2 regions of the Nocardioides sp. JCM 18998 genome follow, and region 1 is predicted to be linked to the other one. Evidence: predicted binding sites of a transcription regulator. Region 1 holds the regulator's gene; the other holds the start of a gene.
The links. Region 1 encodes LexA, which represses DNA repair genes until DNA is damaged. Its sites were predicted from a motif close to TCGAACANNTGTTCGA; they were not measured.
Positions count from the first base shown of each region.

Region 2: the regulator LexA is predicted to act here: its motif matches at 7,788-7,803, upstream of dinB (DNA polymerase IV).

Region 1 is NZ_AP043886.1:629,265-640,877, reverse strand. It holds gene ACZ5L9_RS03050 (ATP-dependent DNA helicase) at 1-167, opposite strand, end outside; gene ACZ5L9_RS03045 (MXAN_6640 family putative metalloprotease) at 167-1,693, opposite strand; gene ACZ5L9_RS03040 (phosphatase PAP2 family protein) at 1,690-2,475, opposite strand; gene lexA (transcriptional repressor LexA) at 2,547-3,269, opposite strand; gene ACZ5L9_RS03030 (LysM peptidoglycan-binding domain-containing protein) at 3,516-3,905, shown strand; gene ACZ5L9_RS03025 (hypothetical protein) at 3,847-4,188, opposite strand; gene nrdR (transcriptional regulator NrdR) at 4,482-4,946, shown strand; gene ACZ5L9_RS03015 (vitamin B12-dependent ribonucleotide reductase) at 5,060-7,942, shown strand; gene ACZ5L9_RS03010 (hypothetical protein) at 8,233-8,808, opposite strand; gene ACZ5L9_RS03005 (ROK family protein) at 8,968-10,161, shown strand; gene ACZ5L9_RS03000 (ABC transporter permease) at 10,154-11,011, shown strand; gene ACZ5L9_RS02995 (ABC transporter ATP-binding protein) at 11,008-11,613, shown strand, end outside.
Region 2 is NZ_AP043886.1:2,603,452-2,615,064, reverse strand. It holds gene ACZ5L9_RS12240 (DUF5719 family protein) at 1-218, opposite strand, end outside; gene ACZ5L9_RS12235 (glycosyltransferase family 2 protein) at 215-3,085, opposite strand; gene ACZ5L9_RS12230 (WhiB family transcriptional regulator) at 3,204-3,458, opposite strand; gene cofD (2-phospho-L-lactate transferase) at 3,719-4,729, shown strand; gene ACZ5L9_RS12220 (coenzyme F420-0:L-glutamate ligase) at 4,726-5,721, shown strand; gene ACZ5L9_RS12215 (DUF3105 domain-containing protein) at 5,766-6,524, shown strand; gene dinB (DNA polymerase IV) at 6,491-7,777, opposite strand; gene ACZ5L9_RS12205 (mannose-1-phosphate guanylyltransferase) at 7,942-9,054, opposite strand; gene ACZ5L9_RS12200 (TIGR03089 family protein) at 9,090-9,836, shown strand; gene ACZ5L9_RS12195 (FG-GAP-like repeat-containing protein) at 9,850-11,613, opposite strand, start outside.

The DNA.
Region 1 (11,613 bases):
GTGCCGGTGCCGGCCTGGACGAGGAGGTGCTCCTCGGTGCTCAGCGCGGTGGCGACGGCCTCGGCCATCTGCACCTGACCGGTGCGGGTGCTGCCACCGAGCGCCTCGACGGCGGTCGCGAGCAGCTCGGCGACCGGGGTCGTCGAGTCCGTGGTGGCGGTTGGCATCAGGCGTGGACCTGCGCGCTGAAGTGCTCGGCGATGCGCATGTCCTTCGGCTGGCCCTGGCAGGCGTAGAGCCCGCCGACCCAGCAGAGCATCCGGGTGCTGGCATTGGTCATGGTCAGCTCGACCCGCTTGACCAGGCGCCCGCTGAACGGCACCGCGGCGAATCCGTTGCCGTGCCGGTCAAGATGGACCAGGCGCGTCTTGGTGGCGCCGTTGCGCTGGTAGATCGTCACCACGGCGGCGCTGCCGCGGGCGGTGTCGTCCATGTCGAGGGTCAGGCGCAGCTTGGCCCGCTTGCCGTTCAGCGCGCGGCCCCGCGGGGTGAAGCGCTCGGTAGAGGCGGCCATGTGGTTGATGCGTACGGTGCCGCTGGCGCGCTTGCCGCTGCGCAGGAAGTAGCTCTTGGCCGGTGCCGCGACGGGGTAGTGGTTGGCGCGACCCTCCGAGTAGGTGTGCGCCGGGTTGCGGTTGGCGGCGGCGAAGCGGGCGAACGCCGTACGCAGCGGCATCTTGGCCGCCTGGAGTGCGCTGCTGACGGCCTGGAGCGAGTAGCGGTCGTGCGCGCCCGACGCGGCGCGCTGCCACATCGACAGGATGATGCCGGGCAGCTGGCCGACCAGCTGGGGGTGATGCTCGCTGACCCAGCGGAAGAAGATCCAGCCGCCGTACACCCCGAAGGTGGTGTTCTTGTCGAGCGAGGTCGACGGCCTCCCCAGCGGCCCGTATGGCAGGTACTGGATGTTGTCGTTGATGTTGTCGAAGACCTGGTCCTCCATCCACACCGCGGTGGACTCCATGAACCACGGGTCCTCGGTCGCGTCGTAGGCGAACTGCACCGCGTGGAAGAACTCGTGCGCGGCGGTCACCTGGAGGTTGGACAGCGGCGTCCCGTGCGGGAACTCGGCGTAGTCGTTGTCGAGGACGCAGTACGCCGGCGTGTGGTGAGCGGACGGCGCGCTGGCGAGCGGCTCGGGCGCGCAGTAGCCGTAGTAGCCCTGATCACCGATGTTGGCCAGGTAGATGTCCACGTCGTCGACGGGCACCGGCGCACCGTTGATCTGGGTGGTGCCACCGCCGGTGGTGTGGTCGGCCTCGGGCATCCGGTAGCCGGAGCTCTGGTAGATCGAGTAGATGTGATCGAGGTTGCTGAGCACGACCTGTGGGGTGATCGGGCCGCCCGCCTTGGGGGCGTCGACGCCCGCGCTCGCGTAGTGCACGCAGATCGGGTGGGTGGTGGAGCAGACGATCCGCTCACCGGCGAGCTTGGGGCGGGCGACCTGGGCCTCGGCCCGCTTGCGGGCGGCGCCGCGCAGCGAGCTCTTGGTCAGCGCGATCCGGCGCAGGTACATCGACGCATCGCCCGGCGCATCGCCGTCGGAGTCGCCGAGCGCGCTCGCCGCCGGTAGCCGTACCGCCGATCCGCGCTCCGCCTGAGCGGGGGTCGCAACGGACACGGACAGCAGCGACGCCACCACGACCACGAGGGTGGTCAGGGCGGCGGCGGAGGAGGGGAGGGCGCGCGTCACTCCGGCAGTTTAGGTGTCAGCTCCCAAACCGCCACGACGCCGGCGATGGTCACCATCCAGCCGACCAGGACGTCGAGCACCCAGTGGTTGCCCGTACCGATCACGGTAGCCGCCGTGATGAAGGCGCCGGCCCACCCGAGGATCTTGACGATCCGCCACCGGGCGTGTCGTTGCAGCACCATCGCGCACCACAGCGACCAGCCCGCGTGCAGAGACGGGAAGGCCGCCAGCTCGTTGGTGAGGTGGCCCAGACCCTTGGGCGCGGAGGCGTCGGAGCCCCACCAACCCTGGTCGGAGTGGAGGGCGAGCACGTCGGCGTAGCCGTCGAGGAAGCGCGGCGGCGCGGTCGGCAGCATGAGGTAGAGGGTCAGCGCCAGGACGGTCGTGACGAGCAGCGCACGACGGGCGGGGATGTAGGCGTCGCGCCCCTTGAAGTAGAGCCAGACCAGCACCGAGAGCGTGATGATGTAGTGCGCGGTGGCGTACCAGAACGAGGCGAGCAGGCCGATCGTGTCGTGGCGCACGAAGAAGTCGTTGATCGGGTGTTCCCAGTTGAGCCGTACGGCCCGCTCGATCCGGAGCAGCTCCTTCGCGCGGTGGATCGCCGGCTCGCGGGCGTCGCTGGCGAGCCGGCGCGAGAGGGTGTAGCCGACGTAGAGCGCCGAGATGAGCAGGAGCTCGCGCAGGCCGGCGCCGACGGTGGAGAGGCGCTGGCGGATGGTGCGACGCCCCGTCGGCGGGGCGAGGATCGCCTCATCGCCGGCGATGACGTTCTCCTGCACGCGGGTGCCTCCTGAGAAAAACGGTGGGATCGGGCGTGCCCGATCCCACCGATATTATGCCGAGGTCGCCTTCACAGGCTGCGTAGCACGGCGGTGACCTTGCCCAGGATCGTGGCATTGGTCCCGTCGATCGGCTCGAGCGCGGAGTTGTGGGGGAGCAGCCAGAGCTTGCCGTCCTTGCGGCGGAACTCCTTGACGGTCGCCTCGCCGTCGAGCATCGCGGCCACGAAGTCGCCGTTGTTCGCGGTCTGCGCCTGCTGGATGACGATGTAGTCGCCGTCGCAGATCGCCGCCTCGATCATCGAGTCGCCCTTGACCTTGAGCAGGAACAGCTGGCCGTCGCCGACGAGCTCGCGCGGCAGGGGGAAGACCGCCTCGGTCTGCTCCTCGGCCAGGATCGGTGCGCCCGCGGCGATGGTGCCGACCAGCGGGACGTAGTGCGCCTCGGGGCGGCTGTCGCCGATGCCGGTCTCGTCGTAGTCGACCTCCTCGGCGCCGCTGATCGCCTTGCGGGCCTTGAGCACCTCGGGCAGGAAGACCTCGAGAGCGCGCGGGCGATGGGGGTCGCGCTTGATGAACCCCTTCTGCTCGAGGACCTTGAGCTGATGGGCGACCGAGCTGGTCGAGGTCAGGCCCACCGCGGTGCCGATCTCGCGCATGCTCGGCGGATAGCCGCGCTGCTCGATGCAGTCGCGCAGGTGACCGAGGATGCGCTGCTGGCGGTAGGTGAGGCCGGTCGCATCCGGCGGGCCGTCGGGCAGCTCAGCCAGGTTGCTCTGCTCCTTGGAGGTCATGCGTCTCACGGTAGTGCCGCGCCCGGGTGGATTCAAACAGATGTTCGATCCGGCGTGTCGCGAGACGGCACAAGAAATCTCGTTCGAACACTTGAACGAGTTCGAACCTTTGTTCTACTCTCGCTCATGTGTTCGATCGAACGTCTGATCGAAAGCCGCTGATGGTCGCTCCACCGAAAACTGTCAGTGGTCGCGGTTAGACATCGTCTCGGACACACCAAGTCCCGCCTTCCCCAGGAGACTGACATGAGCTCGATGACCCTCGACCAGCTGTTCGAGACGCCGCGTACGACCGACGTCCGAGCGGTCCGCCCGGCGACTGCGGCCCGCGCGCCGCGTCAGGGCTCGACGCTGCGGCTCACCCGACGCGGTCGCGTGGTCGTCTTCGTCGTCGGCCTGATCGCGCTGCTCGGCGTCGGCCTGCTCATCTCCAACGGCGCCGGCGCCGCCTCGCAGGCCGGTGCCCCGGAGTCGACCCACTCCGTGGTCGTCGCCCCCGGCGACACGCTGTGGGACCTCGCGTCGGCGGCCTCCGACGACGGCGACGTCCGCGCGATGATCGATCACATCGAGAAGATCAATGGCCTCGCTGGTGCGAGCCTGTCGGCTGGTCAGACTCTGCGTATCCCGAACTGACGGGAGCGCTCGCCAGCGCCCGGAGTGCCCGGGCGCCCAGCAGCAGCGCGACGAAGAGGCACGCCGCGGCTCCGATCGCGGCCAGCAGCAGGAAGAGCCACGACGCGCCGTCGCCGTCGCGTGCATCGCCACCGAAGTCGATCGCGGCATAGACCAGATAGCCCCACGCGATCAGCGCCACCGTGACGCCGAGCGCCAGCGCGAAGACGTCCCTGCGGAACCGTCGCGGCGGCCGAGCCGCCCTCCGGCTGCCCTTGCGCTTGCCACTGTTCTGCTGCCCCACGCGCCACATTCTCTCCTGAGATGGGGCGCTTTGGCGCCCCTTGAGCGCGACACGCCGAGGTCTCGCGGCGCGCCGCGCCGGAGCACTTGCATGCCTTGCGGCCGGGGCATAGAGTCACCACTACATCTAGTAGTTACACGGATGTAGTTATCCACATCTAGTTCACATTTGTGCGTGCTCGTTGCACAGATCGCGACGCGTTCTCCACAGTCGGGGCGGCTTCCTCCACAGGGGGATCCACACCGGCGAGCCCCATGAACGATGCAGAGACCACCCGAGGAAGGAGGACCGTCATGCACTGCCCCTACTGCCGGCACAACGACACGAAGGTCCTCGACTCCCGGGTGGCCGAGGACGGCGGCTCGATCCGCCGGCGTCGTCAGTGCCAGGGCTGCGAGAAGCGGTTCACCACCGTCGAGCTGATGCAGCTGACCGTGCTCAAGCGCTCCGGTGCGACCGAGCCGTTCAACCGCGACAAGGCGGTCGCCGGCGTCCGCAAGGCCTGCAAGGGCCGCCCGGTCACCGAGGACCAGCTGGCCTGCCTGGGCCAGGAGGTCGAGAACACGCTCCGTACGAGCGGCTACGCCGAGGTGCCCGCGCACGAGGTCGGCATGGCCATCCTCGCGCCGCTGAGCACGCTCGACCAGGTCGCGTACCTGCGGTTCGCCTCCGTCTACCGACAGTTCGAGTCGGCGGACGACTTCGAGGACGAGATCGCCAAGCTGCGCGCCGAGCGCAGCCTCAGCCCTGCCGGCTGACACTCAGGGATAACACCACAGACAGCCCGGGCAGGCCGTGGGGAAGCGTGCCTGTCCGGGCCACCAGCAACAGCAAGAGACCGATGAAATTCACGCGACAAGGGGACAAGGCAATGACCGAGACGGTGAGCGGTTCGGGCCAGCAGGCGCGCACCGGGGGCGGGCTCCAGCTCGAGCGGGTGTTCAGCACCGAGGGCGTCCACCCGTACGACCAGATCACCTGGGAGCGGCGCGACGTCGTCCAGACCAACTGGAAGACCGGCGAGACCGTCTTCGAGCAGCGTGGCGTCGAGTACCCCGACTTCTGGTCGGTCAACGCCTCCACGATCGTGACCACCAAGTACTTCCGTGGTGCCGTCGGCACCCCGCAGCGCGAGACCGGTCTCAAGCAGCTCATCGACCGCGTCGTGCTCACCTACGTCGCGGCCGGCAAGGAGCACGGCTACTTCGCCAGCGACAAGGACGCCCAGATCTTCGAGGAGGAGCTGACCTGGCTGCTGGCCAACCAGTACTTCTCCTTCAACTCCCCGGTCTGGTTCAACGTCGGCACCACCTCCCCGCAGCAGGTGTCCGCGTGCTTCATCCTCTCGGTCGATGACTCGATGGACTCCATCCTCAACTGGTACAAGGAGGAGGGCTTCATCTTCAAGGGCGGCTCCGGTGCCGGCCTCAACCTCTCCCGCATCCGCTCCTCCAAGGAGCTGCTGAAGTCCGGCGGCACCGCCTCGGGCCCGGTCTCCTTCATGCGCGGCGCCGACGCCTCGGCCGGCACCATCAAGTCGGGCGGCGCCACGCGTCGCGCGGCCAAGATGGTCGTCCTCGACGTCGACCACCCGGACATCGAGGAGTTCGTCGAGACGAAGTGGCGCGAGGAGGACAAGATCCGCGCCCTGCGTGACGCCGGCTTCGACATGGACCTGGGCGGCAAGGACATCACCTCGGTCCAGTACCAGAACGCCAACAACTCGGTCCGCGTCACCGACGAGTTCATGAAGGCCGTCGAGGAGGGCAAGGAGTTCGGTCTGCGCGCCCGGTCCACGGGCGAGGTCATCGAGACCGTCGACGCCCGCAGCCTGTTCCGCAAGATCTCCGAGGCCGCCTGGGCCTGCGCGGACCCGGGCCTGCAGTACGACGACACCATCAACGCCTGGCACACCAACCCCGAGACCGGCCGCATCACCGCGTCCAACCCCTGCTCGGAGTACATGTCGCTGGACAACTCGTCCTGCAACCTGGCCTCGCTCAACCTGCTCAAGTTCCTCAAGGACGACGACACCTTCGACGCCCCACTCTTCGCGAAGGCCGTCGAGTTCATCATCACCGCGATGGACATCTCGATCTGCTTCGCGGACTTCCCGACCGCGCCGATCGGCGAGACCACCCGCGACTACCGCCAGCTCGGCATCGGCTACGCCAACCTCGGTGCCCTGCTGATGGCGATGGGCCTCGGCTACGACTCCGAGGGTGGCCGCTCGATGGCCGCGACCATCACCTCGCTGATGACCGGCACCTCCTACCGCCGCTCGGCCGAGCTGGCCGCGATCGTCGGCCCGTACGCCGGCTACGCCCGCAACGCCGAGGCGCACCAGCGCGTCATGCGCAAGCACCAGGCCGCCAACGACGACGTCCGTCCGCTGCACGTCGCCGACGCCCAGGTCCACAAGCTGGCCACCGAGGAGTGGGCCAAGGTCGTCGAGCTCGGCAAGAGCAACGGGTTCCGCAACGCCCAGGCCTCGGTGCTCGCGCCGACCGGCACCATCGGCTTCATGATGGACTGCGACACCACCGGCATCGAGCCGGACTTCTCGCTGGTCAAGTTCAAGAAGCTCGTCGGCGGCGGCTCGATGCAGATCGTCAACCAGACGATCCCGCGGGCCCTGACCAAGCTCGGCTACGACGCGGAGAAGGTCGAGGCGATCGTCGCCTACATCGGTGAGAACGGGCACGTGATCGACGCCCCGGGCCTCAAGCCGGAGCACTACGAGGTCTTCGACACCGCCATGGGTGCGCGAGCCCTCAAGCCGATGGGCCACGTCCTGATGATGGCTGCCTGCCAGCCGTTCCTGTCGGGCGCGATCTCGAAGACGGTCAACCTGCCGGAGTCGGCGACCGTCGAGGAGATCGAGGACGTCTACATGCAGTCCTGGAAGCTCGGCCTCAAGGCGACCGCGATCTACCGCGACAACTGCAAGGTCGGCCAGCCGCTGGCCGACGGCGGCGGCAAGGCCAAGAAAGACGCCGCCGACAAGGCCGCGGCCGAGGCTCAGGTCGTCGAGAAGGTCGTCGAGAAGGTCGTCTACGCCCCGACCCGCAAGCGCCTGCCGAAGTCGCGCATCTCCCGTACGACCTCCTTCACCGTGGGTGGTGCCGAGGGCTACATGACGTCGGGTGCGCACGAGGACGGCACCCTCGGCGAGGTCTTCCTCAAGCTCGGCAAGCAGGGCTCGACCCTGGCCGGCGTGATGGACGCCTTCTCGATCGCCACCTCGATCGGCCTGCAGTACGGCGTGCCGCTGGAGACCTTCGTCTCGAAGTTCACCAACCTGCGCTTCGAGCCCGCCGGCCTGACCGACGACGCCGACGTGCGGATGGCGCAGTCGATCATGGACTACATCTTCCGCCGCCTCGCCCTGGACTACCTGTCCTTCGAGGACCGCGCCGCCCTGGGCATCTACTCGGCCGAGGAGCGCCAGCGCTACCTCGAGACCGGCTCCTACGACCTGGTCGAGGAGACCGGCGGCGCCGCCGAGCTGATCTCCGCCCCCGAGGTCGAGGAGGTCGAGGCCGAGGTCATCTCGGAGACGGTCGAGGCCACTCCGGTCGCCGAGGCCCCGGCGAAGGAGACCAAGGCCGCTCACACCACCGCCGAGCTGCTCGAGCAGATCTCCGGCATGGCCGTCGACAGCCCGCTCTGCTTCACCTGCGGCACCAAGATGCGCCCCGCCGGCTCCTGCTACGTCTGCGAGGGCTGCGGCTCCACCAGCGGCTGCAGCTGATCCCGACTGGTCGGGTGGCGCTCGCGTAGAGCGTCGCCCGCTGGTCGAGTAGCGAGCGTATCGAGACCAACACGAGGGCCCCGTCCGGAGAGATCCGGCGGGGCCCTCGTGCGCTGGGCGTGAACTCTCGGGCTCTATCCTCCCGGTGTGGCTGGGTCTGGCGCCCCCGTACCGCTTGTCGATCCTGGGCGAGTACACGAGCGCACCGGTGACGTGCGGGAGCACCATGACGGTGCCGACGGCTCAACCGGCGGTCTCGGATCCCGAGCTTCTCCGCCACGTCGACTGATTCAGTCGAGGTCTTCGTCGTCCTCCGCCTCGCGGATCGCGTCGGTCTCCTCGTCGAAGGCGTCCATGGGCAGGCCGAGGGCGCGGCGGACGCGGTAGCGGCCGGCGAGCAGGAGGAGATCGCCGTCCTCGAGCTCGCCGGGGTCGATCTCGCGCAGCGGCATGGTGAACCAGCGGTGCGCCTGCTTGAGCCAGCCGGCCTGCTCCAGTGCCTCGCCGACCTCGACGCAGGCGTCGGGCATGAGCTGCTCGTCGCGGTAGAGCTGGAGGAGGTCGGCGAGCAGTGCCTCGGCCTCCGGCTCCTCGAGGTTCAGGGCCACCTCGAACAGCCCGATCTTGGGGTGCATCGTGGTCCACCCGCCGTCGGAGAGCGCGGCGGCGAAGGCCGTACGGGCCTGCTCGAGCTGCCCGTCCTGCGCCAGGAACTCGCCCTGCATCGTCAGCAGCTCCGCGCGCCCCGAGACCCCGACCGCCATCGTCGCAGCGTGGTTGCCGAACGCGTCGATCCTCTCCTGCCCGCTCAGGTCGAACTCCCACGCATCGAGGGTGGCGTCATCGGGCATCTCACCGGCGGTCATGGCACGACGCTAGGGCATCAGACCGGCTCACCCGCACGAGATCGCAGCGGAGGCGACGAACGGGCGGTCGACGAATCGTCGACTTTGTGTACTAGAACACATGACAATAATTCTGTCGGAGGGTTGACGGAAAAAAGACCACTTTTTAGGGTCACTTACATGTCAAGGTCCACCGTCCAGGCGCTCGTGCGCCGGACGCACGAGCAGCGCGTGCTCGCCGTGATGCGGGAGCGTGGCGCGATGAGCCGGGCGCAGCTCGGGGAGAGGGTCGGCCTCTCCCGCACCACGCTCTCGGAGATCACCGCCGATCTCATCGCCCGCGGGGCGGTGGTGGTCTCGCGGACCGATCTCGCGCAGCGTCACGGCAGCGGTCGCCCGGCCGAGCTTCTGGCCCTCGATCCGGGAGCCGGGCAGTTCGTCGGCGTGGACCTCGGGCACAGCCGCGCGCGGGTGGTCATCGCCGATGCCGCCCACGAGGTCGTGGCTGCGAGCGTCCAGCCGTACGACGCATCGATGCCGTGGCCACGGCGTCAGGAGCTCGCTCTCGACCTCCTTGAGCGTGCCGCCACCGAGAACGGGCTGCACCTGGGCGCCCTGCAGGGCGTCGCCGTCGGCGTCGCCGGCCCGGACGCCAGCATCCGCAGACAGGTGCACGGCACGATCGCCGAGCGCTTCGGCTGCCCGGTCCTGGTCGACAACAACACCCGCTTCGCCGCCCTCGCCGAGGCGATGGCCGAGGGCGAGGGGGAGCTGGGCGATCTCGTCTACGTCCGGCTCTCCGAGGGTGTCGGCGGCGGCCTGGTGGTCGGTGGGCGACTCGTCCCCGGCGGCCGCGGCGCGGCCGGCGAGTTCGGCCATGTGCGCGTGGTCGACGGGGGCGAGAGCTGCCGGTGCGGCAAGCGCGGCTGCCTGGAGACGGTCGCCTCGGTCGGAGCAGTGCTCGCGGAGGCACGCCGTCGCGGTGCCGAGGTCGAGGACGTCGAGGCGCTCGGGAGCGCGCTCGCCGCCGGCCAGCCCGCCGCACGCGCCGCGGTGGACCGGGCGGCCGACCTGCTCGGCCGGGTGCTGGCGGACGCCGCGCTCATGCTCAGCCCCGCCCGCGTCGTCATCGGCGGTCAGCTCCCCGCGCTGGCGCCGTACGTCGTCGAGCGGGTCGCGGCGATCATCGCCGGCGAGCTGGAGGCCGTCGGCAGCGGCCTGCCCACGGTCCGCGCCGCGTACCTCGACGACGAGGACGGCGCCCGCGGCGCCATCGCCGCCCTCTACCACCAATCCCCGCTGCTGGCGGAGTACGACCTCGCGTCCCCGGCCGTAGGGGCCGACGACGCCGAACCTTGGAGAGCACGTGCCTGACCGGTCCGACACGGTCCTCGCACCGGCCGCCACCGCGGCCGACGCGAGCGCCAACGCCACCCGACGCTCCGCCCGCCCGAGCGGGGGACGGCGCCATCGGCCGCTCTCGCGCGCCGGCAGCCTGGGACTCAACGTGCTCTCGGCGGTGGCCGGCGTCCTCATCTGGTGGGGGCTGGCGGCGGTCGGCTTCAACCTGCCCACGCCCGCCGCAGTGGCCGACCAGGCCGGTCACCTCCTCGCCGACGGCACCCTCGAGCAGGACGCGCTGGCCAGCCTGCGCCGCGTGCTGATCGGCTTCTGCCTCGGCTGCGTGGTCGCGGTGCCCGTCGGTTTCCTGATGGGCTGGTACCCCGTCGCCCGCGCCCTGATCGAGCCCTGGGTCCAGTTCTTCCGCACCATCCCGCCGCTGGCGCTGATCCCTCTCGCGGTGGTGCTCTTCGGCATCGACGAGACGCCGAAGATCATCGTCATCTTCCTGGCGGCGTTCCTGGCCTGCGTGATCGCGGCGTTCCAGGGTGTCGTCAGCGTCGACCGCACGCTCATCAACGCGGCCCGGGTCCTCGGCGCCGGGGACCTCACCATCTTCCGGCGCGTGGTCATCCCGGCCTCGATGCCCTACATCCTCGTCGGCATGCGGATCGGCCTCGGCTCCTCCTGGGCCACGGTGGTCGCCGCCGAGCTGATCGCTGCACAGGAGGGCCTCGGCCACCGGATGCAGAGTGCCGAGCTCTACTACGACCTGCCGACGATCTTCGTCGGCATCATCACCATCGGCATCCTCGGCCTCCTGATGGACCGGGTCCTGCTCGTGGCCGAGCGCCGTCTGACCGTCTGGCAGGAGCGCCGATGACCACCACCACCCAGCCCAAGATCGCCGTACGCGGTGTCGGGAAGCGCTTCGACGACTTCACCGCACTCGGCGCGATCGACCTGGACCTGGCCGCCAACGAGTTCGTCACGATCGTCGGGCCCTCCGGCTGCGGCAAGAGCACGCTGCTCAACATCCTGGCGGGTCTCGAGGAGCCGACCAGCGGCGAGGCCCTGGTCGACGGCGTGCCGGTCGACGGTCCGAGCCCGGAGCGCGGCGTCATCTTCCAGCAGTACGCCCTGTTCCCCTGGCTCACCGTGCGGGAGAACGTCGAGTTCGGGCTCCGCACCGCGCGCGTGCCCAAGGCCGAGCGACGTACGCGTGTCGATCACTACCTCGAGCTGGTCGGGCTCTCCGGCTTCGCCGACAAGCTGCCCAAGACGCTCTCCGGCGGCATGAAGCAGCGCTGCGCGATCGCGCGCGCCTATGCCGCCGACCCGGCGATCCTGCTGATGGACGAGCCGTTCGGCGCGGTCGACGCGCTGACCCGGGTCCGGCTGCAGGAGCAGCTGCTGGCGACGTGGAGCCAGGAGCGGCGCACCGTCGTGTTCATCACCCACGATGTCGACGAGGCCGTCTTCCTC
Region 2 (11,613 bases), 2.0 Mb from region 1:
TCACCGGTGCCGAGGGCACCGGGGCACACCGCGACGGCGCGGCTGACCTGCGGCGTGGTCGGCGGGTGGAAGTAGCCGGAGCCGAAGCCGGGGTTGGTCAGGAAGAGCGCGAGGCCGACCAGCAGCGGCACCGCGATCGCGAGCACGAAGGTGATGTCCAGTGGGCGGCGCGCGGCGCGGGCTGCCCGGTTCGTACGGGTGGGTGTTCGCTCGCTCATCGACGACGCCTCCGCTCCATCGTCGGCAGGCAGAGCACCACGACGAGCACGATGCCGGCGGCCTGGATCGCCAGCAGTCCGATTCGCAGCCACGACCGGTGGCCGGTCATGTCGCCGCGCGGCTCGGCGTCGAGCTGCCAGGCGCGGGTGGCGCGGTTCGCGGCGCTGGCCTGGGTGACGGCGCCGCTGGCGTCGATCGTGGCGGCGACGTTGGCGTCGACGCGGGGTGGCAGGACGACGTACTGCGCGCCGGCGTCGGCCAGACCCTTGACGCTCTCGTCGGTGGGCTGGGAGACGAACTCCTGGACGAGCGCGGTGAACTCCTTGTCCTCCGGTGTCAGCGTCATGATCTCGTCGTCGCCGATGGTGGTGCCGTCGCCCCGGGCGACGTAGTAGCGCAGGCCGGCGGCCGTGCTGCCGCGGATCACCAGGACGCCGCGTTCCGGCGCCTGCTCGGCGTTCTCGACCATGTAGGAGGGGACGCCGTCGTGCCAGTCGGCGGTCAGCGACTCGTTGGCGCTGGTCACGAACCAGGCCAGGCCGGCGAGCGGCGCGAGCGCTGCCACGGTCGCGACCGCGCCGGCGACGCCGCGGCGCCAGCCGCCCAGCCCGTCGGCGAGCATGCCCTGGGCACCGAGGGTCACCGCGACGATGGCCCCGCCCTTGAGACAGACCAGCGTGAAGAGCAGGCCGCTGGGCGTGGTGCCGTGGGCGAGGTTGAGGGTCACCAGGCTGAGGATCATCGCCACGAACGCCGTCGCGAGCATGCCGATCCAGCACACCAGGACCGGGATCCGGGTGCGCACCGGGATCAGCGCGGCGATCGCGAGAACCGGCACGATCAGCCCGATCCACCACGGCGCGCCCAGGTCGGACAGGCGCCCGACCAGCAGCCGGCCGCCGGAGAGCTGCGGGCTGGGCAGGCGGCCGGCGTCCAGGAGCAGGCCGGCACCGGCGCCGTGGATGAGCGCAGGCAGCCACCACGGCAGCAACAGGACCGGCGCGGTGCCGAGAGCAGCGGCGGGCGGGCCCCAGACGGCGCGCTGGCGCATCGCACCCGGCACGATCCGGAAGGCGGCGACCACGACCAGGACGCCGAGCACCAGCGCGACCAGCCACGCGGCGGGCGTGAAGCAGGTGATCAGGGTGAGGAGCAATCCCGTACGCCAGGCGGCGCGCCAGCGGCGGTCCGCCTCCGGCTCGGCGAAGCCGAGTGCGGCGTGGACCAGCCACGGCAGCAGGGCGGTCGCGACGACCGCGCCGAGGCGGCCGTCGCCCCACGCACCGCTGGTGACGGGGATCAGCGCGTACGAGGTGGCGCCCCACAGGATCAGCCAGCGCGGCGCGCCGCGGTGGCTGATGAGTCGGCCGACCACGCGCAGCAGCCGCCACGCGCCCCAGAGCGCGACCGGGAAGAAGAGGATCAGGACGACGCTGATCGTGAGGGAGGCCTTGCCCCCGAGGAGCGTGCCCAGCACGGCGAGCGGCAGGAGGTACGGCGGGGCGGGGACGGCGGTGCCGAGGCCGAGCGCGTGCCAGGACTCGTACTGCAGGTGCCACCACGTCGACGCGCCCGACGGCGCGGGCGAGAGGCCGCCGCCGGCGACCGCCTGCCAGGCCGTCCGGGTGCCGATCAGGCCGAGGACCACCACGACGGTGAGGACCAGGGCGACCGGGTTGGTGAAGAAGCGGACCAGCCAGCCGTTCTCGACCGGGATCTCGTCCTCCTCCTCGGCGCGGGCCGCCTCGCGGGCGGCCAGCTCGCGGGCGGCGAACGACGCCGGGTCTGCCTCGGCGGCCGCCGCCCGGCGCCGCTCGGCGACGTCGGAGGCCTGGGTGGTCACGGCGCTGACGACGTCACCGAGGAAGTCGAGTCCGTGCCGGTAGGGCAGCCACGGCGGCGGCAGCAGCGTGCGGACCTGGGACGGCGGGACCGTGGCGCGCTCGCGTCGGTCCCGGCGGGCGGCGTGCACCATGCCGGGGCGACGGTAGACGGCGAACAGGGCGGCGAGCTCGTCGAGCGCGGAGCCGACCTGGCGCACGACCAGGAAGCCGAGCACCCGCAGCAGGGTGCCGAGGAAGAGGCGGACCATCTGGAGCGGCAGCGCCCAGGGCCGGCTGTTGGCCAGCAGCGTGTAGAGCGCGGCGCGACGCTCCTCGTAGTGGGTGTGCTTGCCGGTCAGCGGCGTCTGCCGGACCCCGCGGTGAGCGGCCTCGGCGTGGAAGACGACGGCCTGCGGGACGATCAGCGTGTTGTGGCCGGCCGCCGCCGCGCGCCAGCCGAAGTCGATGTCGTTGCCGAAGATCGGCAGCTGCGGGTCGAAGCCGCCAAGCTCGACGAGCGCGCTGCGGCGCACCAGCATGCCGGCGGTGTTGACCGCGAGGACCGTACGGACGGCGTCGTGCTGGCCCTGGTCGTACTCCCCGCGCTCGAGGCCGGTCTCGCGCCGTCCGGTGCCGGAGATCGTGACACCCAGCTCGAGCAGACGGCGCAGGGAGGGCCACTCGCGCAGCTTGGGCCCGAGGATGCTGGCGTCGGGGTGCAGCTCGGCCGCCGCGAGCAGCCGCTCGAGTGCGTCGGGAGCCGGCGTCGAGTCGTCGTGCAGCAGCCAGACCCACTCCGGTGCCGTCTCGGCGAGCCGGTCCAGGCCGAGGGCGACGGCCTCGGGGTAGGTGGTCGTGCCCGGGACGCGGAGGGCGGTGCCGAACGCCTGCTCGAGCAGCTCGGAGGAGCCGTCCTTGCTGCCGGTGTCGATCGCGACCACCTGGTCGGGGGCCACGCTCTGGGCCTCGATGCCCTGGACGACGGTGGGCAGCCAGCTGGCTCCGTCATGGCTGACGAGGAGCAGGGCTACCGAGGGACGCACGATCGGCAACCTTAACGGGCTTCCCCAGGGGCCAGAAATGCAGCGGACCCCGGCCGGTGGCCGGGGTCCTGCTACGTGTGTCGCCCTGCGCGACGGCCCGCGCCAGCCTCAGGCTGGGTCAGACCGCGCGCTTCTTGAGCTTGCGGCGCTCCCGTTCGGAGAGTCCGCCCCAGATGCCGAAGCGCTCATCGTTCATGAGCGCCGACTCCAGGCAGTCGTCCCGTACGTCGCAGGTCTGGCAGACCTTCTTGGCCTCCCGGGTCGATCCACCCTTCTCAGGGAAGAACGCCTCCGGGTCGGTCTGAGCGCACAGTGCACGCTCCTGCCAGCCCCCGTCGTCGGTCGTCGACTCGAGGAGAAGAAGTTCCCTCATCGATCTCAGCCCTTCCCGACTTCAAGCAGTGACCTTGGTTGGTTTCGTTCCTGTGCATCAGCGGGGCTTCCGGAGAAGCTCAGCTTGGTTGCTGCGTTGCCCACCTTTCGGCGTGTCGGCTGGACGTCTGAGGAGTCAGCGCCCAACGGAATGACACGAGTGAAATTACATGCCTGTCGAAACCCGAAGTCAAGCCCGAACTCTGCTATAGCACCACCCGTCACAGCAGTCACATCACGTCGTCTGAGAGGCTGAGTCGCATGCAGCAGATCACCGTGCTCTCCGGCGGCCATGGCGGCGCCAAGTTCATCGAGGGACTCCTTCATGGCATCGCCTCCGGCACGCTCCCGGGGGTGTCTTCGGATGCCGTCGTGACAGTGATCGCGAACACCGCGGATGATCTCTGGATTCACGGTCTCAAGGTGTGCCCCGACCTCGACACGGTCATGTACACGCTCGGTGGTGGTCTGGACCACCAGCGCGGCTGGGGCCGCACCGAGGAGACGTGGAGCGCCAAGGAGGACCTCGAGGCGTACGGCGTTCCGAACACGTGGTTCGGCCTCGGCGACCGCGACATCGCGACCCACCTGGTCCGCACCCAGATGCTCGAGGCCGGCTACCCGCTCTCCCAGGTCACGGCCGCGCTGTGCGAGCGCTGGCTGACCCCGACGTACGGGGAGCGGGTGCGTCTCCTGCCGATGACCGACGACCGGGTCGAGACCCACGTCGCCATCGCCGATGACTCGGCGGCCTCCGGCCGCCAGGTGATCCACTTCCAGGAGTACTGGGTGCGGCTGCACGCCTCCGTGCCCGCCGAGCAGCTCGTCTTCGTCGGCCTGCCCGAGGCGACGCCCGGCCCGGGCGTGCTCGAGGCCATCACCGGCGCCGACCTGGTGATCGTGCCGCCGTCCAACCCGATCGTCTCGGTCGGCACCATCCTGGGCATCACCGGGCTGCGCGAGGTACTGCGAGCGACCAAGGCTCCCGTGGTCGGTCTCTCCCCCATCATCGGCGGCGCACACGTGCGCGGCATGGCCGAGCAGATGCTGACGTCGGTCGGCGTCGAGGTGAGCGCGGCCGGCGTCGGCCTGCACTACGGCGCGCGCTCGGCCGGTGGCGTGCTAGACGGCTGGCTGGTGGACTCCGCCGATGCCGACGCCGTGTCGCGCCTCGAGCAGGCCGGGCTGAGGGCGGCCGCCGCGCCGCTGTGGATGCACTCCCCCGCCGAGACCGCGGCGATGGCCGCGGCCGCGATCAGCCTGATCGGATGAGCCACCCGGCTCCGCGTCCGACCCTCAGCGTCTGGGCGCCCGACGGCGTCGGCGAGGTCCGTGACGGCGACGACCTCGCGACCCACCTGCTCGGCGTGCTCGACGGACCCACCCTCGCCGACGGCGACATCGTCGTGGTGACCAGCAAGGTGGTCGCCAAGGCCGAGGGGCGCGTGCGCACCTCCACCCGCGAGGCCGAGCTGGCCGGCGAGACGGTGCGGGTGGTCGCGCGTCGTGGCGCCACCGCGATCGTCCGCAACCGGCTCGGCCTGACCATGGCTGCGGCAGGGATCGACGCCTCCAACGTCGAGGCCGGCAAGGTCGTGCTGCTCCCGCTCGACCCCGATGCGTCGGCGCGCGCGCTGCGCGCCGCCCTGATCGCACGCACCGGTGCGCTGATCGGCGTGCTCGTCACCGACACCGCCGGCCGGGCCTGGCGCGAGGGCCAGACCGACATCGCGATCGGGGCCGCCGGCGTCCTCGTCGCGGAGGACTTCACCGGCCGGTTCGACGAGTACGGCAACCCCCTGGTCGTGACCGCGCCCGCGGTCGCCGACGAGCTGGCCGGCCTGGCCGAGCTGGCCACCGGCAAGCTCGGCGCCCGGCCGTTCGCGATCGTGCGCGGCCGCGCCGACCTCGTCCTCCCCGCCGGGGAGGACGGCACCGGCGCCTCGGCGCTGATCCGCGCCGAGGGCGGCGACTTCTTCGGCCTCGGCGCCCGCGAGGCGGTGTTGCGTGCCCTGGCCGGCGCAGACGCCGACCGGACGCCCTTCGGCGCACCGGCCGCAGCCGAGGAGATGGCCGAGGCGATCGCCACCGCCACGGGTCTGGCGGCCGTACGGGACGGCGGGTCGTTGCGCGTCGCCGGAGCCGACGCGGGCGCTCGGACGAGGCTGGTCGCCCTCGCCTTCGCGTTCGGCTGGATCGCCGAGATCGACCGATGTGACCCGGGCGACGACGCCGAAGCACGGCTCCGACCGGTGACTCCGTAGACTCTGCGCGACCTTAACCGTACGAGCTCCCGAGGGTTCATCACGTGGCCAAGCAGCCGTCCAAGTCCGACCGTCGTGCGGTCGTCGACTCGATCCGCAAGCAGCAGCGTGGCGCCGAGCGCCTGCGGGGCTTCGCGATCGTCGGCGTCTGTGCGCTGATCGCTCTGATCATCGTCGGCGCCGCCGCCTACCAGCCGATCAAGGGCTGGTGGGACGACCGCCAGTACGACGCGGTCGCCCTCTCCGACATCGGCAAGCCGGCCTCGGTCTGCCAGTCGCCGACCACGGTCAAGGCCGACGGCAACCAGCAGCACGTGCCGACCGGGCAGACGGTCACCTACACCACCGCTCCGCCGGCGTTCGGCCCGCACTGGAACGAGGCGGGCGTGGCTCCGGTCGCGATGAGCCGCAAGTTCTACAGCCGCGACGACCGCCCGGCCCTCGAGGCGCTGGTGCACAACCTCGAGCACGGCTACACCATCCTCTGGTACGACGACACCGTCTCCGACTCGCAGATCAACGAGATCCGCGCGCTGGGTGCGAAGTTCCCGGGCGACACGAACTTCCGCTACAAGTTCATCGCGGTGCCGTGGCTGCCGGCCGACGCCAAGTCGATCGGCAAGGAGTTCCCGAAGGGCGAGCACATCGCCTTCACGCACTGGTCGCAGGGCGGCACGGGCATCACCGACACCACCAAGCAGGTCGGCGCGTTCGAGTACTGCTCGGACGTCTCGGGCGCCGCGCTCAAGACCTTCATGGAGAAGTACCCCTACACCGACAGCCCGGAGCCGGGCGTCATGTGATCGAGCTCCACCGATCCAGGACGGGCATCGGGCAGCTGCGGCGCCTCGAAGCCTGAGTCACGACCAACCAGTACGGCACGGGTGATCGCACCCGTGCCGTACTTGTCCTTCACGGCGTCGAGGGCGCCGTCGAGGATGGCCGTACGGCGCAGGACACCCTCGGGGCCCGGCCACTCCAACGGCAGCTCGAGCTGCTCGGTGCCGGCGTCGGCGAGCCCGGAGATCGAGACGCCGATCAGGGTGCAGCCCTTCTCCTCGATCAGCGGCAGCGCGCCCCGCAGCAGGGTACGGGCGGTGGCGACCCACACCTCGGTGGTGCCGGTGGCCTGGCCACCACCGGCCAGCGAGGTGCCAGCGACGCGGCCCAGCGTGGCCGAGCGGGTCACCCGGGTGAAGTCGTCGAAGCGGAGCCGCAGCGTGACCGTGCGCCCGATCCGCTCCCCCGCCCGCAGTCGCCGCGCGACGCGATCGATCAGCGCGACCAGATGGGCGTCGAGGTCCGCGGGCGTGGAGCGGCGGCGGCCCAGCGCGCGTTGGGCGCCGACCGAGCCTCGGCGCCTGCCGACGACGACCGGCCGCGGGTCGCGCAGGTTGGCCAGCGCCCACAGGTGCCTTCCCGAGGCCTTGCCGACCAGGCCGGCGAGGACCTCCTGCTCCCGGCGGGCCAGGTCGCCGACCGTACGGATGCCGTCGGCGCGCAGCTTGGCCGCGGTGATCGCCCCGACGCCCCAGAGCCGCTCGACGGGCAGCGGATGGAGGAACTCCTCCTCGCGCTCCGGCTCGACGAGCAGCAGGCCGTCGGGCTTGCTGACGGCGCTCGCGACCTTGGCGAGGTACTTGGTGCGGGCCACGCCGACCGAGATCGGCAGCCCGACCTCCTCGCGCACCCGCCGGCGCAGGATCGCGGCGATCGCCTCGGGCTCGCCGACCAGGCGCCGCAGCCCGCCGACATCGAGGAACGCCTCGTCGATCGAGACGCCCTCGACCAGCGGCGTGGTGTCGCGGAAGATCTCGAAGACCCGCCGGCTCGCCTCGACGTAGGCCTCGAAGCGCGGCCGCACGTTGATCAGCCCCGGGCAGAGCCGGCGCGCCTCGGAGCCGGCCATCGGCGTACGGACGCCGTACGCCTTGGCCTCATAGCTCGCCGCCAGCACGATCCCGCCACCCACAGCGACCGGGCGGCCGCGCAGGGACGGGTCGTCGCGCTGCTCCACCGATGCGTAGAACGAGTCGAGGTCGGCGTGCAGGATCACCCGACCATGATCGAACGTTTGTTCGAATAAATCCAGTCGGTCGACGAGCCGGCGAGCCGCACCGCGAGGGCGCGATCGGCGCTGTCCAGCGAACCCGATCCGGTGACCGATGTCCCGATCAAGGGCTGTCGTCCTTGCTGCGAGACGACGGTCAGCGGCGCCGATCAGGTGAGGTCGCCGCGCTGCGACGCCTTGAGCCCGGCGACCATCTGCTTGACCTGCTGAGCCCGCGCGCGACTGGTGACGAGGACGGCGTCCGGGGTGTCCACGACGACCACGTCCTCCAGGCCGATCACCGCGATCGTGCGACCGCTGGCCGGCACGACCAGGCCCGAGGCGTCGATGGAGCGCACCAGCGCGTTGTCGCCCAGCACGGTCGGCCCCTCGGAGTCGACCGTCATGGCGGCGTCGAGGAGCTGCGCCAGGGAGTCGAAGTCGCCCACGTCGTCCCAGCCGAAGTGGGCGGGCACCAGGGCCACCTTGCCGGCCGCCGCGGCCGGCTCGGCGACCGCGTGGTCGAGGGCGATCTTCGGCAGCCGCGACCAGTGCTCGGCGATGCCCTCCGGCCCGGCGTCCACATACTCGGCCGCGATCTGGCGCAGGCCCGCGGCGAACTCCGGATCCCAGGTGCCGAGCAGATCGAGGAGCACCGACGGTCGCGCGACGAACATGCCCGCGTTCCAGCGGTAGCCGCCCTCGTCGAGGTAGCCCTGGGCGACCCGCTCCGACGGCTTCTCGACGAACTGGTCGACCAGGCAGACGCCGTCGTGGCCCTCGAGCGCGCCGGCCTCGTGGATGTAGCCGTACGCGGAGCTGGGGAAGGTCGGCGTGATGCCCAGCGTGACGAGCCAGCCCTCACGGGCCACCTCGACGGCGGTCCGGACCGCCTCGGTGAACTTCTTCGCGCGGGTGATCACGTGGTCGGCGGCGAAGGAGCCCATGATCGCGTCCGGGTCGCGCAGCTCGAGCACCGCGGCGGCCAGGCCGATCGCGGCCATCGAGTCGCGCGGCGTGGGCTCGGCGAGCACGCAGCCGTCGAGCTGCGGCAGCTGCTCGAGCACGGCGTCCTGGTGGACCGAGCCGGTGACGACGAGGAAGCGCTCCTCGGCGAGCACCTGCAGGCGGTCGTACGTCTCCTGGAGCAGCGAGCGACCGCTTCCGGTCAGGTCGCGCAGGAACTTCGGCGCGTCCTGCCGCGAGAGTGGCCACAGCCGGGTGCCGGCGCCCCCGGCGGGGATCACGGCCCAGAAGTTGTCGATGGCGAGACGTCCGACCATGAGCGGCAGCCTAGGGCACGGCAGGATGGTCCACCGTGACCACCTTCTCCGCCGTCCTCGCCGGCCAGCTGCGTACCAACCCCGGCCGCCCCCTCGTGACGTACTACGACGAGGCGAGCGGTGAGCGGGTCGAGCTCTCCGTGACGACGTACGCCAACTGGGTGGCCAAGGCCTCCTCGCTGCTGATCGACGAGCACGACCTCGAGCGGGGCGACACGCTGCGCATCGACCTGCCGCCGCACTGGCTGTCACTGGTCTTCCTCGGCGCGGCCTGGAACGCCGGCCTGGTGGTCACCGACGCCGACACCCCCGACGCGGTGGTCTGCGGACCCGGCTCACTCGGCCGCTGGGCCCCCGAGGCCGGCGAGCGGCCGACGCTGGCCTGCTCGCTGCTGCCGCTCGGCGTGCGCTTCGCCGACCCGCTGCCGCCCGGTGTCCACGACGTCGGCCTCGAGGTGTGGGGCCAGCCCGACGGCTGGGGTCCGTACGACCCGCCGGTCGCCGACGACCCGGCCACCTCGTGGGATGCCGGCGACGGACGCCGGGAGACCAGCCAGGGACAGATGTGGGCGGCCGCCGCAGGAGCTTCCCTCTCCCACGGCGACCGCCTCATCTCGGAGGAGGACCCGGCTTCCCCACCGGGAACCGCCTCCTTCTGCGAGCCGCTCAGCTGCGGCGGCTCACTCGTCCTGGTCGCCCACGCCGCCCCCGACCGGCTCGAGGCGATCGCGATCGCCGAGCGGGCCACGGAGCGCTTCCCACGCGGGGATGCCCAGGACTAGTCCTTCCCGTGCCTCAGCCGGCCAGGTCGAACCCGCTGTAGCCGGTGCCGAGCAGCTGGCGCGAGCCGAGCATCCCGGTGCTGGTCGGGTCGATCTCGTAGAGCGAGCCCGCCGCGTCGCTGGCGATGAGGGCGGACTTGCCGGTGCCGCGGACATTGCTGACGCCGACCACCCAGCGGTATCCCGTCATGCCGGCGCCGATCGTGACCGGGTTGGTCAGGCCGCCGGGGCCGTTGCCGGGGTAGAGCACGGTGCTCTTGGCGTTCAGGAAGATCGCGTCCGGGGCGCCGTCAGCGGTCCACAGCCCGACCGCGACCTGGGTCTTGCCCGCGATCGCGCTGTGCGAGACGTACGAGGCGGCGAGACCGGCCGCGCCGCGTCCGGGGTAGATCCGCATCGCGCCGTTGACCTGGCCCTGGAGGTCCGGGTAGCCATCGCCGGTGATGTCGCCTCCGGCGCTGAGCAGGGTGACCGCGCCGAAGCCACTGGCGAGGAGGGTGCCGGCCGCGAAGCGGCCCTGCCCGTTGCCCAGGTAGAGGTAGAGGTTCCCGTCGGTGTTGCGGCTGATCAGGTCGGCGTTGCCGTCCCGGTTCCAGTCACCGGCGTTCATCAGCTGGGTGGCGTTCGGCAGGTTGAGTCCGGTGTCGATCGGGGTGCCGACGCGGCCGGTGGTGGCGGTGTACGGCGTGCCGGCGGCGAACCGGCCGGTGCCCGTGCCCCGGTAGAGCGTCGAGGTCGACGCCGTGCGGACCACCAGGTCCGGCTTCCCGTCGCCGCTGACGTCGCCCGGCCCGAGGATCTGGACGGCACCGGTGAGCCTCACCGGTCGGGCCAGGCGCCTGAAGGTGCCGTTGCCCTTGCCCAGGTAGAGGGCGAGCTTGCCCGCGCTCTTGCCGCTGTCGATCCGGGCGACGAGGTCGTTGTGGTGGTCGCCGTTGAGGTCCCCGACGCTGGTGATCAGGCTGCGTCCGACGAAGCTCGTGCTGTCGCGGACCAGGACCTTCTTGTAGTGGCCCAGACCGTCGCCGGCCTTCACCGTCATCTGACCGGCGCGGGTGACCTTGACCAGGTCGGCCCGGCCGTCGCCGTTGAGGTCGGCCGCGACCAGGCGCTGGGCTGCACCCACCACCGCGTTCGTGGCCGGCGCGGCCGGAGCCGTCGGGGTGCCACCGGCCGAGATGCTCGGGACGACGTACACCTCCTTGGTGGCGGCGTTGCGCACCACCAGGTCCGGCTCGCTCGAGCCGACGAAGCTGGACTGCAGGGTCCGACCCGACCAGCCCTTCTGCAGCGAGGCGGCGATCGAGCGGATGTCGGGGATGCGGGCGTAGAGGTACTTGCCGGGGCAGGCGGTGGCCTTGGTGTCGCGGTGGCCCATGATCGAGGAGGCGAAGGTCTTCGCGCCGATCTTCACGTTGGTGGCCGCGGCGGAGACGCCGTGCAGGGACAGCTTCCAGGCGAACAGCGCGCCCTCGGCCTGGATCATCGCCTCGGTCGGCTTGGCGGTCTCGAAGTTGCCGATCGCCGAGACGCCGAAGCCGTAGTCGTTGTAGTTCTCGGTGTGCGCGCCGACGACGGGGCGGTCGACGCCGCCGTAGCGGCCCTCCCAGATGCGACCGAACTTGTCGATCAGGAAGTTGTAGCCGATGTCGCGCCAGCCGCGGCTCTTCACGTGGTACGCGTAGATGCTGCGCAGGATCCCGGGGACCTCGGCGGCGGTGTAGTCGTTGGCGTTGACGGTGTGGTGCACGAAGCCGCCGTGGACCTCGGCGTAGCT